Regions from separate parts of the Thalassospira sp. MCCC 1A02491 genome, predicted to be linked through region 1. Evidence: predicted binding sites of a transcription regulator. Region 1 holds the regulator's gene; the other holds the start of a gene.
The links. Region 1 encodes LexA, which represses DNA repair genes until DNA is damaged. Its sites were predicted from a motif close to ATGTTCTANTTTGGTTC; they were not measured.

Region 1 (8,803 bases):
GGCAAGCTGCCTTTCGGTTCTGACCGATGTGCCCTATTTCCAGGGTGATGACAGCTATCTTGTGGCGGCGCGTGCGGCTGTTGATCTTCCGGCATTGCGCAAGGATTTCATGGTTGATCCCTATCAGATCACCGAAGCACGCGCCTTGGGGGCCGATTGCATTCTTTTGATTATGGCAGCTCTTGAAGACGAACTGGCTGCCGAACTTGAAGATGCCGCACACAGTCTTGGCATGGATGTTCTGATCGAAGTTCACAACGCGCCGGAACTTGAACGTGCCCTGAAACTGAAATCGCGTCTGGTCGGGGTCAATAACCGTAACCTCAAGACCATGGAAATTTCGCTGACCACGACCGAGGAACTGGCTGGCATGGTCGATAGCGACCGTCTTCTGGTCGCCGAAAGCGGATTGTTCACGCCCGAAGACCTTGCACGCATGGCCAAGGTTGGTGCGCAGTGCTTCCTGATTGGGGAAAGCCTGATGCGTCAGGATGACGTGACTGCGGCAACCCGCAACCTTCTTGGCCTTGCGGCCTGACCTGAGACTGGCAAAGCACATGACAGACAAGCTTTCCCATATTGATGCCGGTGGCAACGCCGTGATGGTGGACATTTCGGACAAGGCCGATACCACCCGCATTGCCATTGCCAAGGCGCGGGTATTGATGTCTGCGCAAACGGCAAAGCTGATTGCCGATCGTGGCCACAAAAAGGGTGATGTTCTTGGTATCGCCCAGCTTGCCGGGATCATGGGAGCAAAAAAGACCCCCGATCTGATCCCGCTTTGCCATCCCCTGCCCCTGACATCGGTGACGGTTGATCTTGAACTGGCCGATGATGTTGACGGGGTCGATATCACTGCGACCTGCAAGACCACCGGCAAAACCGGTGTCGAGATGGAGGCGTTGACAGCGGCCTCTGTCGCCGCCTTGACCGTGTTTGACATGTGCAAGGCTGTCGACAAGGCCATGCAGATTACCGATATCCGCGTCACTCGCAAGGAAGGCGGGAAATCGGGGACTTTCATCGCCGATTAGGGTGTTTGCTGGCGGGCGAGCACAATTCAAAAGCCGCAACTATTGCCTGAATTACGGCCAATCCGTTGTTTTTGGCCCGACGCGCTTGACCCGACAAAAGAACTAAAGTAGAACATTTATGTATCCTTTTTGTTCTTGCTACAGGTTCGGGAAATATCATGCTGACGCGCAAGCAATATGAGTTGCTGGTCTATATTGACAATTACCTTCGCGATCACGGTATCTCGCCCTCTTTCGATGAAATGAAAGAGGCCCTGAACCTTAAATCCAAATCGGGGATCCATCGTCTGATTACCGGGCTTGAGGAACGCGGTTTTATCCGCCGTCTTGCGCATCGCGCCCGTGCGCTGGAAGTCATCCGGCTTCCGGAAAACAGCGACGATGACACCCCCGAAACCCCGAACAACGTCACATCCATTGCCAGTGCGCGCAAAGCCCCCCATCGTCCGGCAACCGTGCCTACGGCCTTTTCCGAAACCGGTGAAGCCATTTCGCTTCCGCTTTACGGGCGAATTGCTGCGGGTACCCCGATTGAGGCATTGCGTGATCAAAGCACCATGGTTCAGGTGCCCGCTGCCCTTTTGGGATCAGGCGATCATTATGCACTTGAAGTATCGGGTGATTCCATGGTCGAGGCCGGCATCCTTGATGGTGATACCGTTCTGATCCAGCGGTGCGAGCAGGCCCATGATGGCACGATTGTCGTTGCCCTTGTCGATGACAGCGAAGCGACCCTTAAGCGCCTTAAACGCGGGCGCGGTGAGGTTCTTCTGGAACCGGCGAATGCCCGGTATGAGACGCGCGCCCTGTCACCGGATCGCGTCCGCATTCAGGGCCGCCTGGTCGGGTTGCTGCGCCAGTATTAAGCCACCGACAACTGCACACACAAAATCGCCCGTTGTGATCTTCACTCGGGCGATTTTATGTATTCGGGATCAGTTCGCCCGACCAGATCCAGTCACGGCCACTGATTACCGTTGCGATGGAGCAGCTTTGCCGCCAATAACGATCCATGGCCAGTGACCGGATATTGCCCGCACGGTTTCAAATGACGACCTTCCCTGATCAAGCTTAGCCGTATCAAGGGCGACACCGCCCTGCCACCACAAGACGTCATCATCAATCATCACCCGCGCCCCGGCCTGGCGACAGGTTCGGATTGGCAAATCGTTTTTTAGCGTAATCATAAGATCGGCATTGCGACAGGCATAGAACGGATTGGCCAGACTGGTTGCGACAATGGTCCTAGTCTCCTTATCACCAGCGCCAGTGACCAGAAGACAGGGATCGTTTTTACAATGGCTTATTCTTGTGGCTTCATCTTCCGGACGGATGCCAAAACGGCTCATCCACAGGGATTTTTGGAAATCACCAAGTCCGTCGGCCACATGCAGGATTTCCAGTTCCCTGTCATAAACGGCCCAGCTTTCCTGATCACCCGATACAAGAACATCTGGTGTTTGGTGGGTCACCTGCGCAATGATGGCAATGATCAAAAGCGGCCCGGACACCACAAGGGCAATCTGATCGCGCCAGATCACGGCCCACGCAATTGCCAGCAACAAACAGGCGGTTGCCACATCACCGAGACCGGCCACATACCACAACCCCCATTCCTGGGCGGCGACAAGGGATGCTGTTTTGATCAGAACAGTCAATCCGGGCGTCATCAGCGCAAGCACACCGCCCGCCAACCCGAATGGCATGAATGCCAGCGTCAGTACAATTAACGGCATCACCCAGAATGCCATTATCGGAATGGCAACCAGATTGGCAACAATGCCAAGCACCGATATCCGCCCGAAATGAAATCCGATAATCGGTGCCGTCACAACCGTCACAATGACACTGGTGATCAAAAGCCCCGCCATATAGACCACAAGACGTTCATGCCACGGACGTCCGCCATGGCGGTCAAGCCAACGGCGCCCGGGCCCGTCATAAAAGGCAACAAGTGCCCCTACAGCCGCAAAGGAAAGTTGAAAACTGGCACCAAGTACCGCATCGGGCCTTAACACCAGAACAACCAGTGCGGCCACCCCCACGAGCCGTAACGATATGGCACGGCGATCAAGCAACAGGGCGATCCATACAACCAGCAGCATCACAAAGGCCCGCTGCGTCGGCACTGTTGCCCCCGACAGTCCGAGATAAATGAACCCCGCCCCGGCGGCCGCAAGTGCCGCCCATTTTTTGACCGGATAGCGCAATGCGATCCCCGGTATCGCAGCCAATCCCAGACGCACCAGAAAGAAAACAGTTCCGCACAGTAACCCCATATGCAATCCGGAAATCGCCAAAAGATGGGCAAGCCCGGATTTTCTCAGATCCTCGGCAATTTCAGCAGTGACATCGCCGCGTTCACCGATGATCAATGCTTTGGCAATCCCGGCTTCGGGCGCGGTTACATATCGATTGATCACGTCGGATATTTTCTGACGCAGATATTCAACAATCGATCCTATGCCATTGTTTTCATATGCATCCTTCTCGCTCAACACTTCGAACTGACGACCGAATGCAAACCCTGTTGCGCCGATCTGGCTGAAATAAAGGTTGCGCGCGAAATCGGGATCACCGGGAACCGACGGCGGGCGCAGGGGAAACAACCGTGCCTTTACGCGCACCTCATCACCGATAGAAAGCGCACTGTCACCGAGAAAACTGAGCCGGATATTCCAGCCGATCTGATCTTTGGAAAGACCCTGAATATTTGTCGGATCAAGGGTAACGCGCATGCGACTGCCGCGGGGTTCAATACCGATGACAGTTCCGGTGATTTCGGTCGAATAAAGGGTTCTGGTCGGGATATTTTCCGGTCCCAGTTCCGTATGCAAGGCACTGATCAGACAACCTGCTGTAATACTGGCCATCAGTTGCATCAAAAATGCCAGCCAGGCTTTGCTGCGAACCATCCAGAACGCGCAGAACGAAAGAATCACGGCAACTGAAATCTCTGCAACGGAAATGCGCGCAGGAAGCAAGAAATAAAGGGCACATCCCAACCCAAAGAAGATAACAGATGACAGAAACCATTTATTTCTTTGGCTTGTAACAACAAATATGACTTGCGAGAAAAACCCCACAAGCCTTTGTTTTTTAATACTTCTTGTAAAAGTATTACGACGAATGTCCAATAGCCCGCCTTAAGCTTAGTTTCTATCTAACATCGGCTGTGGTGCAACAGCGTGTCATTTGTGCTATAGCCTGCACGCCAAAAGTCCATACGACAAGCGACAACATCCAGATAGCGGATAGATTGAATGACGGTTGTTACCCGTTTTGCCCCGTCTCCGACCGGGTTTTTACACATCGGCGGCGCACGCACCGCCCTTTATAACTGGCTTTATGCCAAGCACACCGGCGGCAAATTCTTGCTGCGTATTGAAGATACCGATCGCGAACGTTCAACGCCCGAGGCCGTCGAAGCCATTTTTGACGGGCTCAACTGGCTTGGCCTGACCGCAGACGATGAACCGACTTTCCAGTTCGCCCGTCGCGACCGCCATGCCGAAGTTGCACAACAATTGCTGGATGCCGGCAAAGCATATTATTGCTATTGCACGCCCGAAGAATTGACCGCGATGCGCGAAAAGGCCCGCGCCGAAGGTCGCCCGATGAAATATGACGGCACCTGGCGTGATCGCGATCCATCAGAAGTCCCGGAAGGTGTAAAACCTGTCGTGCGTCTCAAGGCGCCGCAGGATGGCGACGCCGTGATCAATGATCAGGTTCAGGGTGAAGTCCGTGTCGCCAATGAACAGCTTGACGATTATGTCATTCTGCGTGGCGACGGCACCCCGACCTATATGCTTTCGGTTGTTGTTGATGACCATGATATGGGCGTTACCAACGTCATTCGCGGTGACGATCACCTGACCAACGCGTTCCGCCAGAAGGCGCTTTATGACGCCATGGGCTGGGATGTTCCGACCTTTGCCCATATTCCGCTTATTCACGGGCCGGATGGTGCGAAACTGTCGAAACGTCACGGTGCGCTGGGTGTTGATTCCTATCGCGACGAGATGGGTTTCCTGCCGGAAGCCGTGAACAACTATCTCCTGCGTCTGGGCTGGGGTCATGGCGATGATGAAGTCATTTCCCAGGAACAGGCCATCGAATGGTTCGACATCAAGGATGTTGGCAAGGGTGCGGCACGTTTCGACTTTGCGAAGCTGACAAACCTTAACGGCATTTACATGCGTCAGGCCGATGATAAACGGCTTGTAGACGAGATTTCCGAACGGGTTGCGGCCATTATTGGAACCGATGCAATTGATGCAGCGCAAAAAGAAATCTTGATCAATGGCATGTCAGGCCTTAAAGAAAGGGCCAAGACACTTATCGAGCTCGCCGAATCTTCGGCCTTCTATGTTACTGACGGCGTATTGTCCGTTAACGAGAAAGCTCAGTCCCTGATCGATAGCGCACCTGAAGGTCTGTTTGCAGAATTGGCCAACAGTCTTGAAGCGCTTGAAAGCTGGACCGAAGAGAACGTTGACGCATGTGTTCGTGCAACTGCCGAGAAACTTGATCTTAAACTCGGAAAAGTTGCGCAGCCCTTGCGGGCGGTGCTTACCGGTTCCAATTCTTCACCAGGCATCTTCGAAGTAATGATCGTGCTTGGCAAAGAGCAAACGCTGAAACGCATTCGACATTTCGATGCATAACAACAGCGAATTATAAAAAACTAATAGTCTGTTTGCGCTTAATGCGCCGCAGCATTATGCTGCACCCAACTTGAAACCGTGTTCGTTCAAACAGGGAAGGAAAAATAAGTCATGGCTCAGAATTCCAAGACTTCCCACACCGTAACACTGACCGACAATGCCACTGGCAAGTCGTTCGAGATGCCGGTGATTGAGGGTAGCGTAGGCCCGTCTGTTATCGACATTCGCAAGCTGTACGCTGAAACTGGATATTTTACCTATGATCCGGGCTTCACTTCGACCGGCTCCTGCCAGTCCGAGCTAACCTATATTGACGGCGACGTAGGGATCCTGCGCCACCGTGGTTATGCGATTGACGATCTTGCAGAAAACTCCGACTTCCTGGAAGTCTGCCATCTGTTGCTGTACGGGGAACTCCCGAACGCCACCCAGAAGGCACAGTTCGAAAATGACATCACCATGCACACCATGGTGCATGAGCAGATGCGCAATTTCTATAACGGCTTCCGCCGTGACGCGCATCCGATGGCCATCATGTGCGGTGTCGTTGGCGCAATGTCTGCTTTCTATCATGACAGCACCGACATCAATGATCCGCAGCAGCGTCTGATCTCGGCTTATCGCCTGATTGCGAAAATGCCGACCATCGCAGCGATGGCATACAAATATTCGATCGGTCAGCCGTTCCGTTATCCGAACAACAAGCTGGGCTTTGCTGAAAACTTCCTTCAGATGATGTTTGGCAACCCGTGCGAAGAATACGAAGTCAATCCGGTTCTGGCCAAGGCAATGGATCGTATCCTGATCCTGCATGCCGACCACGAACAGAATGCTTCGACTTCGACCGTGCGCCTTGCCGGTTCTTCGGGTGCGAACCCGTTCGCTTGTATTGCTGCTGGTATCGCGTCCCTGTGGGGCCCGGCACACGGCGGTGCGAACGAAGCGGTTCTGGTTATGCTTAACGAAATCGGCGATGTGAAAAACATTCCGGAATTCGTTGCAAAAGCAAAAGACAAGAACGATCCGTTCCGTCTGATGGGCTTTGGTCACCGCGTTTACAAAAACTACGATCCGCGCGCCAAAGTCATGCAGGAAACCTGCCACGAAGTTCTCAAGGAACTCAACATCAGCGATCCGCTGCTTGACGTTGCCCAGGAACTCGAACGCATTGCACGTGAAGACGAGTACTTCATCGAGAAGAAACTCTATCCGAACGTCGACTTCTATTCGGGCATCATCTTCAAGGCGATGGGTATCCCGGTCAGCATGTTCACCGTGCTGTTCGCGGTTGCACGTACCGTCGGCTGGATCGCCCAGTGGAAAGAAATGATCGAAGATCCGTCGCAGAAAATCGGTCGTCCGCGTCAGCTGTTTACCGGCGTCGCAGAACGTCCGTTCGTTCCGGTCGACAAACGCTAAGTCGTACCGACGACGATCTGAACAAGATCAAAAAGAAGGCCCGGAGAAATCCGGGCCTTTTTGCATTTCAATCCCGGTGAACAGGTATTGGCTGTTCACCGGATATACCGTGTTACCAGCTGCCGGTATTTTCCATGCTTACCCATGGTTCGGCCGGCTCAAGGTTACCGCCCTTCTGAAGGAATTCGATCGAAATTCCGTCAGGCGAACGCACAAACGCCATGCGGCCGTCACGCGGCGGACGGTTAATGGTAACACCGGCATCCATCAACTTCTGACAGGTCGCATAGATGTCGTCGACCTCATAGGCGAGATGGCCGAAATTGCGCCCACCGGTATAGCTTTCCGGATCCCAGTTATAGGTCAGTTCGAGTTCCGGGGCCTTGGTTGCCTTGGCACTTTCGATATCAGCCGGCGGAGCCAGATAGATCAGGGTGAAACGCCCCTGCTCGCTCTCGATACGGCGGGTCTCTTTCATGCCAAGCAGATCGCAATAGAATTTCAGCGATTCATCGACATTTTCGACACGCACCATCGTGTGCAAATAACGCATAGCAATGTCTCCGTCATGGATTGATCAATGACCTGAAACTAAATGCATTTCACGACCGATGCCAGTCGTTAGCCATTATTTTTTAGCGATAATTGCCAGAATTTGTTCGGCTGCTTTTTCGCTGGGCGCGCGATCCCCGAAACCAAGCATCTGGCATGCCTCGTCAAATCCGGCCTTTTGCTGTTCATATGTCGGGGTCGCATTCAGCAAATCTTCAAGCGCAGGCAAAATCGCCTTTGCCCGGCATTTGTCCTGGAGAAACTCGGGGATCAATTTCCGCCCGAGGACAAGATTGACAATGGTGACGGTGTCAATCTTGATCAGACGTTTGGCGATCCAGCCCGTAATCGCATTGACCTGATAGGCAATGACATGCGGCACACCGGCAATCGCCAGTTCCAGCGATACCGTACCCGATGCGGCAAGGGCACAATTGGCCGCCGCAAACGCATCATGCCGTTCCTGATCGGTCGTAACGACAATCGGCGATAACGGCCAGTCTTGCATTTCGTCGGTTACCGTTTGCGCCACCTTACTGACCGTCGGCACGACAATCCGGGTATCGGGATATTTTGCAGCGATGGCGTCAATTACTTCCCGGAAAATCGGCAACAGACGCTTTACCTCGGAATTGCGGCTGCCGGGCAATACCGCCAAAAGCCGTTTATCCGCGTCCAGATCGTGTTTGGCCCGAAACCGTTCAGCATTGCCGTCATGACGCTCTTCGACCGCTGAGTGGCCGATAAAGGTGGTTGGAAGGCCTTCTTTTTCAAAGTATGGCGGTTCAAACGGCAATAGCGCGAGAAGATGGTCCAGAAATCCGGCAATCTTCTTTGCCCGTCCCTCCCGCCAGGCCCACACCGATGGTGCGACATAATGGATCAGGGGAATGCCTTTGCCCTTCAGCTTTTTACCAACGCGAAAACTGAAATCCGGGGCATCTATGGTAACGACGGCGTCGGGCCTTTGTGTTTTGGCAAATTCCGCCGTTTGCGAGATCCGTTTGAGCAGATGCGGAATATGGGGCACGACCTCGGTCAGCCCCATGACGGACATCTCATTCATCGGAAACAGGCTTTTAAGGCCCTCGCTTTCCATGCGCGGGCCACCGACGCCGATGAAAC
Region 2 (8,803 bases), on a different contig from region 1:
ATCGGGGCACGGTTGTCGATGTTGTTGATGTCGACAGTGCCGATCATGGGGGCGGTACTGGCATGGGTGTTGTTTGATGAAACGCTTCGCCCGATTGAAATTCTGGGCATCGCCTGTGGGGTGGGCGGGGTTCTGATTGTCATTCTGGGTAAAAAGGGCCGTCCGGTCGGGCTGGTCGGGCGCAATTATGTGATCGGTATCCTGTGCGGACTGGGCGGCGCCATCGGTCAGGTCGCCAATCTGATCACGGCGAAATATGCGCTGATTGATGGCTATTCCGCATTGTCCGCGACCTGGATCCGTACCCTTGTTGCGGTGATTGCCATGTGGGGAATTGCCCTTGTCTTCGGGCGGGTGCGCCGCACGGTGACTGCGTGCCTTGCCCCGGATGTCGGCAAGTGGCTGTTGCTGGGGGCTTTGATCGGGCCTGCGGTCGGGGTTTGGCTTTCCATGCTGGCGGTTCAGAATGCCAATGTCGGGATTGCATCGACCCTGATGGCCTTGCCGCCGGTTTTGCTGATTGTCTATGAAGGCGCGATCCTGCGCCGGTCGGTGGGCTGGCAGGCCGTTATCGGGACCTGCCTTGCCTTTGCCGGGGTGGCGTTGCTGTTCCTGCATTAGAGATCAAGAGATCAGGGCATTTAGGCATTTAGGCAACTAGGACTGATGTGCCTTTCGCATGCGTCCCCACAACAGCAACCCGCCATAAAGGTTCGCCAGCAAGCTTAACCCGAACAACATCCCCGCCCAGACCGGCAAATCAAATATTGCCGCCGTGCCACGCATTGTTGTGTTGGCAACTGGCGCGGTGGGGGTAGTCGGGGCAGTCGGGTCTGGTGGGTCGGACGTTATGTCGGGTTTGCTCTGATGGGTCAGTTGCACCACATGCCCCATGCCATCACCCACCCGGATGTTCCAGTTTTGCGGTTGTGTGATGTCACGGCCCGGCTGATCCGGGGCAAAGGCAAAATGGCCGCTGCGATCGGTACGCGCCTTTTGCCAGATCTTGCCATCAGGGGCGGTGACGATGACTTCGGCAAATCCCATGGGACTGCCGTCGGTATAGCCAAACCGGTATCGAACCGTATTCTCATTGCCAACAGCCTGCCAGCCAGCCCCGTGGGCGCGGGCATCTGTCGGTTCCGATAGGATCAGAACCGACAACGCCACAAGAACCATGATAACCGGCACCCGGCTGATACCCGCTAGATGCATTTTCCTAGCCGTCCACATGGAAGCTTAGCGTCGCACGAAGGTTATGAACCCGTACCCCGTCTGCGGTATCGGGGATATCGGTTGCAACCCGCACGACCCACAGGCCGGGTGCCGAAATGCGGACCTTGGCAATGGCACTGCCGCGGTCATCGGCAAGGGTTTCGGTATAATAGGCCCAGGAAGACGGGGTTTGGGTAAACCCGGCATAGGTCGCAAGAACGGTGGTGGTTAAAGGCTGCCCGTCAAGCAGGATGCGGAATTCGGCGTCCGTGCCGATTTTGGTCCGGCGCGGATCGCCAAGCGGAACGATTTCAAGCCGATCACCAAGCGGAGTTGTGACCACGGCATTGTCATCAGTTGCCTGCGGGCCGATCAGATGTTTTGCGAATTTCTCGTAACGCGAAGCGGTCAGGGCATCGGGATGCTGTTCAAGCCCGCCTTCCTGCCAGCCATCGGGCGTCTGTGACCAGACAACCGGCAAACGGTGGGCGCCAATCCAGCCGGTTTGCGCATGATCGTCAACAGATGCAACAAGGTTCGGGGCGTTCGGATTTGGTGTGACATCAAGTTCGGTCTGCCCGGCACCGGTGATCAGGCGGGCGCGCACATTTTCGATGGCTTCGGCTTCTTCAGGTGCGCCGAACTGATGGGTCGAATCAAGGAATATCGTTGCCGGTTGGCCCGGCGCAAGGGTGCTTTGTGCGGTGCTGGCGATGAATTCATGGGCGGTTGTCGCACTGCTGATCAGGCACCCGGTTACGCCAATTATCAGGGCACGTGCGAACTTTGATTGAAACATCTGCTATCCTTTGGGAAATTAGGTCTATGAAATGGCGGTATGAACTTTTCAAAATTGTTCATACGAGTCAAGCTGATGATTCTGAAAGGGAATTGATATGACCCGCGTGACGGTATCAATCGAAGATGATCTGATGGAAGCGTTCGACACCTTCCTTGAAGGGCGGGGCTATACCAACCGGTCCGAAGGATTCCGTGATCTGATCCGTGAAAAGCTTCAGAATGCCAAGCTTGACGAAGACCCCAACGGGGTGGGAATTGCCGTTCTGAATTATGTCTATGACCATGAGGAACGCATGCTGGCCTCGCGTTTGATGAGCACCCAGCATGAACATCACAATCTGACGGTGTCGACCGTGCATTTCCACATCGATCATGACACCTGTCTTGAAAGCGTGACCCTGCGTGGCAAGCTTGCCGAAATTCGCGCCTTTGCCGACAAGGTCCTGGCACAGCCCGGTGTGCGCCACGGGCAGCTTTATTCCGTTCCGGGAGAACTGCACATTGAATCCCATCATCACGGGGATGAAGACCACGGCGCGGCCCATACCCACGAACATCTCAAAATTACCACCTGATAAAATTGCCTTTCGGTATGGAGCAGCCCGGTCCGGACAGGGCCGGGCTGTTGTCGTTTGAAAACGCGATTTTTGTTCCCGGGAATGAGAACAAACTTGCAACATCCAAAATTTTATGACAGTGTTCGCATTATGTTCTCAATTCGGCTGCTGACGTGAACAGGGAAACTAGTCTGTCTGGGCAGCAGGTTCTTCAAGCGGTGGCGTTCCGCATTTAGGTCCGGGGAACCGCCTGCGTTGCATCCTACCCGGCCCTGTGGAATAAGAGAGTTCGAGCAATGATTCAGACCGCGCTGCATTTGGTGGATAAGGATACTATGGATAAGCAGAAGGCACTCGAAGCCGCCCTTGGGCAGATCGAACGGGCATTTGGCAAAGGTTCGATTATGAAGCTGGGTCAGCGGGAAAGCGCCGTTGACATTTCAGCCATTTCAACCGGATCACTCGGTCTTGATATCGGACTTGGTATTGGTGGTCTTCCGCGTGGCCGTATCATCGAAATCTATGGCCCGGAAAGTTCCGGTAAAACGACCCTGGCCCTGCACACCATTGCCGAGGCACAGAAACTTGGCGGGACCTGTGCATTTGTCGATGCCGAACATGCGCTTGACCCGGGCTATGCCCGCAAGCTTGGCGTGAATACCGATGAACTTCTGATTTCACAGCCCGATGCCGGTGAACAGGCACTTGAAATCGCCGATACGCTGGTGCGTTCCGGTGCGATTGATGTTCTGGTCGTTGACTCGGTCGCGGCCCTCGTACCGCGGGCCGAACTCGAAGGTGAAATGGGCGATACCCATGTCGGTCTTCAGGCCCGCCTGATGAGCCAGGCCTTGCGTAAACTGACCAGCTCGGTGTCGCGGTCGAACTGCATGGTGATCTTCATCAACCAGATTCGTATGAAAATCGGCGTGATGTTCGGCAGCCCGGAAACCACCACCGGTGGTAACGCGCTTAAATTCTATGCGTCTGTTCGTCTTGATATCCGTCGTATCGGCCAGATCAAGGACCGTGACGAAGTCGTTGGCAACCAGACGCGCGTCAAGGTCGTCAAAAACAAGATGGCCCCGCCGTTCAAACAGGTCGAATTTGACATCATGTATGGCGAAGGCGTTTCCAAGATGGGTGAAATCCTTGATCTTGGTGTCAAGGCAGGCATCGTTGAAAAGTCCGGTTCCTGGTTCTCCTATAACTCGACCCGGATCGGTCAGGGCCGTGAAAACGCCAAGAACTTCTTGCGCGAGAATCCGGAAATGACCCAGGAAATCGAAAACAGCATTCGCGAAAGTGCCGGCCTGATCGCCGAAAGCATGACGAATATGAGCGAAGATGACCCGGTCAATGATGATTGATCGCGCTGTTTTTGCACGATGATTTTAAAAAGACGGGCCGTGATTTCGGCCCGTCTTTTTTGTTTGGGCCATCAAATCCTTCACCCCGTTCAAAGGTGCAGCCATGATTACCTGCTATTTGAAATATATTATCGACAGTCACAAAATTCCCGAGTTCGAGGCATATGCCAAACGCTGGATTCCGATTGTCAATCGTATGGGCGGGACCCATCACGGCTATTTCCTGCCCCATGAAGGGGCGAGTAATGTGGCCTATGCGCTGTTCAGTTTTCCAAGCCTTGCCGAGTATGAAGAATACCGCAATCGCATGGCTGGTGACCGCGAATGTCAGGATGTTCTGAATATGGAAATCCGCAATCGCAGCATCATTTCCTATGAACGCAGCTTCATGCGCCCGGTCCTGGACTAGGGGCGGGCGGGGCTATGATCCGCGCCGCGTTGCGGTCGTTGCCGCTGCCGGGATTTGCTGCTGTTGCCACTGGCTGGGTGTTTGGCCGGTAATGCGCAGGAATTCGCGATTGAAATTCGATTTGGTGTTAAAGCCGCTTGAAAGCATGGTGGTTGTGACATTCTGCCCTCGCGCAAGTTCCCCGCAGGCATGATCAATCCGGAACCTGTTGATATAGCGCGACACATTTTCCCCGGTACTTTGATTGATCGCTGTGGATACCTGTTTCAACGGATAGCCCAGCCGCCGCGCAATCCGCGCCAGCGTCAGATCGGGATCAAGAAACAGTTTCTGACCGTTTATAAGCTGATCAAGTGCCGCCATGATTTCATCGACCGGGATATCGGGCGTATCGGGCGCGGTTTTGTCAGGCGCGCTTGACGGTTCGATATCATCACCCCCGTTGTCATCATCGCCCGATCCGATGGCAAGATCGGGCGAAAGCGCCAGAAACCCGATGGTCAGCACTGCCAGCGACGAAAAGATGCTTAAAATCACACCGGTTGCGCCTTCTGCCCCGAATTGCAGGGCTGCCGCGATCAAAAGATCACTAAAGGCCGAAACAATCAGTGCAATGGCAATCACCCGCCAGATCAATGCCGGTACATGCCCCGATGCCAGACGCGAATGGGCCAGATCATTGCCCTGACGATGCAGGGCAATCAGGATGGCAGACGCATAGCCGACAAAAAGCCCGCCAAGCAGGGCATCAATCAGAACCGGCATGGCAAGGATCACGATCACCATCACCACCGGGGCCAGAAAATGGCAAAGATCGGTGGCGACAAGGCGCGACCGCACACTGCTTTGCAAAAAGGCCATCCAGGCCAGCGCCGGGATCATTGATGCCATGACCGGCTGCAACAACCGGATGGCATCAAACCCGTAATAATGAACCAGCGACACGGTCACACTCTGACAGGCGCAGGCCAGCAGCAAGGCGGCAAGCAACCGGCTGGTCTTTTCAAACAGGATTGCCCGCAAAAACAGATAACCCAGCAACAGGGCGACGATCATGGGTACGGGAAGTGCGATCATGTCTTGTGGCGATCCGATCATAAAACGTCCGAAAACCGGTTTTGCACGTCCTATAACCGGTTCAAGGACGCCAGCCCCCGAAATCAGGAGCAATTTCAACCCGGTGAAGATTAAAACACGGATTGAAATCATGAAACATGTAACTTCTGCGGCCCTTCTTTCACTTGGTCTTGCCAGCGTTCCTTGCATGGCGACCCCGTCCGCGGCACAGGAACTGGCGGGCTATGACCGGTTCGATGTCACCGCATCACACAGATCCATGCCGCTTTCTGCGTCCATCTGGTATCCGGCGGGGACTTATATCTATCGTGCGCCGGTCACCAAAAGCGCAATCTGGCAAAGCACGGATGCCTATATCGGGGCAGCGATTGCACCGGGAAAACACCCGCTGATCCTGATCTCGCACGGATCGGGCGGCAATATGGATGCGCTGGGCTGGCTGTCATCGCAACTGGCACTTCGCGGGGCAATGGTGCTGGCGGTTAATCATCCCGGCACGACATCGGGGGATTCATCGCCCCGGCGCACCATTCATCTGGCGCCGCGTGCGGCCGATATCACCGCCCTGCTTGATCAGGTTCTCGCCGATCCGGACTTTGCCCCCTATATCGACCGGGACCGGATTTCGACGGTCGGGTTTTCGTTGGGTGGGACAACGGTTCTTAATCTGGCGGGGGTGCGATTTGATGGCGACCTGTATCGTGATTTTTGCAAGACGCATGGCGATGCGATGCAGGATTGCGCCTTTTTGAAACGTGGCGGGGTCGATTTCGATCAACTGTCTGATGACATTGCCATCGATGCCAAGGATCCCCGGATTTCGCGATTTGTCGCGATCGAACCTGGCATGACCTATGCGGTTGATGACAACAGCCTGAAAAACACCGATCAGGATGTGCTGTTCATCCGGCTTGGCAAAGAACATGGCTGGCCGGCTGCTGATCTTGAGGCGACCGGAAGCAACCTGTTGGGCAAGCTTGATCATCCGGCCTATGCGGTTTTTGCCCCGGCTGACCATTTGACGTTTCTGGCGGAATGTGTGCCCGGTGCGGCCGAACTTCTGGCGCGGATGGATGATGATCAGGTCTGTTCGGACCCGGCGGGAACCGATCGCGGCCATATCCACCAACAGATCATTGATGAAATCAGCCGGTTTCTCGACCTTGGCGCGTCGCCATCCTGATTGGCGCATATGATGGCGGATATCACGGATCATCCCCCGGAAAGCGGCCCGGTTGACGGGTTTCTTTCCGGTGCCCCAAAATGATCACGATTTCGCATAACTATATGAAAAATATATCATTAAATAGTGTCGAATGGGGTGAAAAACAGCCTTTAGTGATATGGGGGCGGAACAATTTTGAGTTGTCCCCGTTTGATATCCTGTGAGCAACACATCACGAGCAAACAGGAGAACAAACATGTCAGACCTGATGAAAAAAATTCTCGCCGTTCTGATGATTGGTGGTCTTGGTCTTGGCCTTGCGGCCTGCGAAACCGCCGAAGGTTTCGGCGAAGATGTCGAAGATGCCGGTGAAGCCATCCAGGACAGTGCTTCGTGATCCGGGCTGATTAAACAGGTCGCTTTACCCTCAAAGCACCCAATAACTGCAGGAGAATTCCCATGATTGGTTGGGCCGTATTCTGTCTGATCCTTGCCCTGATTGCCGCCGTATTGGGTTTTGGCGGCTTGGCCGGGACTTTCGTTGGCATTGCGAAGATTCTGTTCTTTGTCTTCATCGTGCTGTTTGCCGTTTCACTTCTGGTGAATGCATTGCGTGGCCGCCGCCCGCCAATGTAACCGGCAACGAAAGACAAAAAGGGTTGGGATAAAAAACCGAACCGACGAGCACACAAAAGGGCGCCATATTGGCGTCCTTTTGCTGTGTCTGGATGGGGCCGGGTAATGGCGATATTGGTTGCAACCAAAAACCGGTCGCGCCAAAATGGCGTATATACTCAAAGGCGGTATCCGAACCGCACAGCGTTGGAGCATTCAACAAACATGGTAACGATCACAAAACGTCTGTTGGCAGTTGCGATGGTTCTTGGCTTTGGCATGGCGTTGTCGGCCTGCGAAACCGCCGAAGGATTTGGCCGCGATATGGAAAAGCTGGGCCAGCAGATCCAGGAAAGCGTGAATGAGTAACCGTTCAAGCGCCCTTGCCAGCGAACGGTTATATTATGCCCCGGTAAAGGTCGCCGATATTGGCGACCTTTTTGTGTTTCTGGGGGATGCTGCGGCAATGCGCTTTACCCATTGCGATCAATCGCTTGAAGATTGCCAGACCAGATTGCTGGCCTTTGAAGCACGTCGCAATCAGGACGGCTTTGCCCCCTGGGTCGTGCGGCACAGGGAAACCGACAGAATCATCGGTTGGGGCGGACTTTATATCGACCCGTTCGATCCCGACTGGGGACCGGAAATCGGTTATTTCCTTCATCCCGACCATCATGGTCGCGGATTTGGCCGTGAACTTGCCGAAACCGCCATCGCCTTTGCGCGGGCCCGAACATCCTGCTGTATGCTGGGTGCCTTTGCCCATCCCGACAATCATCCATCGGCCAAGCTATTGTCCCGATTGGGGTTTGTGCAGATCGGTTTTGTCGCGTCAATGAACCGCAACCGGTTTCGCCTGATGATTGACCGGGCCTAGCGCGTGGCGATTTTTGCCTTGTTGCAATCACGCAATTCATAAAACTTGATACATTTGCCGCCCAAGCCCTTCGCCTGACTGGACAGGGCAGGGCCGAGCCGCTAAATAGGGCAGTCCGTCCGCCAACATGGCGGATGAATTTGTTCCGCGTTTTCCGGGTTGGAGAGATATGCAGACCGTTAACGATATCCGCACCACGTTTCTGGAGTTCTTCCGCAAGAACGGCCACGAAGTCGTTTCCTCCAGCCCGCTGGTGCCGCGCAATGACCCCACCCTGATGTTTACCAATGCCGGGATGGTCCAGTTCAAGAACGTTTTCACCGGCCAAGAGCATCGCGATTATTCACGCGCGACCACCTCGCAGAAATGCGTGCGTGCCGGAGGCAAACATAACGATCTTGAAAATGTCGGTCATACCGCCCGCCATCACACCTTTTTTGAAATGCTCGGCAACTTCTCGTTTGGCGATTATTTCAAGGAAAACGCGATTGAATTCGCCTGGAACCTGATCACCAAGGAATATGGTCTTCCCAAAGACAAGCTTCTGGTCACGGTTTATCACACCGATGACGAAGCCCATGGTCTTTGGAAAAAGATTGGCGGTCTGTCTGATGACCGCATCATCCGTATTCCGACCTCCGATAACTTCTGGTCGATGGGCGATACCGGCCCGTGTGGTCCGTGCTCGGAAATCTTCTTTGACCATGGCGATCACAT

Region 2: recA (recombinase RecA) is a predicted target of LexA. The motif match lies at 2,680-2,696, and genes of this name have one in related genera.

What each region holds. Positions count from the first base shown of each region.
Region 1 is NZ_LPVX01000029.1:68,535-77,337, reverse strand. It holds gene trpC (indole-3-glycerol phosphate synthase TrpC) at 1-538, shown strand, start outside; gene moaC (cyclic pyranopterin monophosphate synthase MoaC) at 558-1,037, shown strand; gene lexA (transcriptional repressor LexA) at 1,196-1,903, shown strand; gene AUQ42_RS10020 (ComEC/Rec2 family competence protein) at 2,009-4,123, opposite strand; gene gltX (glutamate--tRNA ligase) at 4,301-5,707, shown strand; gene AUQ42_RS10010 (citrate synthase) at 5,819-7,126, shown strand; gene AUQ42_RS10005 (VOC family protein) at 7,239-7,679, opposite strand; gene lpxB (lipid-A-disaccharide synthase) at 7,755-8,803, opposite strand, start outside.
Region 2 is NZ_LPVX01000005.1:44,865-53,667, forward strand. It holds gene AUQ42_RS02955 (DMT family transporter) at 1-621, shown strand, start outside; gene AUQ42_RS02960 (carboxypeptidase-like regulatory domain-containing protein) at 658-1,215, opposite strand; gene AUQ42_RS02965 (DUF4198 domain-containing protein) at 1,220-2,014, opposite strand; gene nikR (nickel-responsive transcriptional regulator NikR) at 2,112-2,591, shown strand; gene recA (recombinase RecA) at 2,870-3,943, shown strand; gene AUQ42_RS02980 (NIPSNAP family protein) at 4,047-4,352, shown strand; gene AUQ42_RS02985 (AraC family transcriptional regulator) at 4,365-5,429, opposite strand; gene AUQ42_RS02990 (hypothetical protein) at 5,560-6,612, shown strand; gene AUQ42_RS02995 (entericidin A/B family lipoprotein) at 6,851-6,991, shown strand; gene AUQ42_RS15600 (DUF1328 domain-containing protein) at 7,054-7,230, shown strand; gene AUQ42_RS03000 (entericidin A/B family lipoprotein) at 7,435-7,578, shown strand; gene AUQ42_RS03005 (GNAT family N-acetyltransferase) at 7,571-8,086, shown strand; gene alaS (alanine--tRNA ligase) at 8,256-8,803, shown strand, end outside.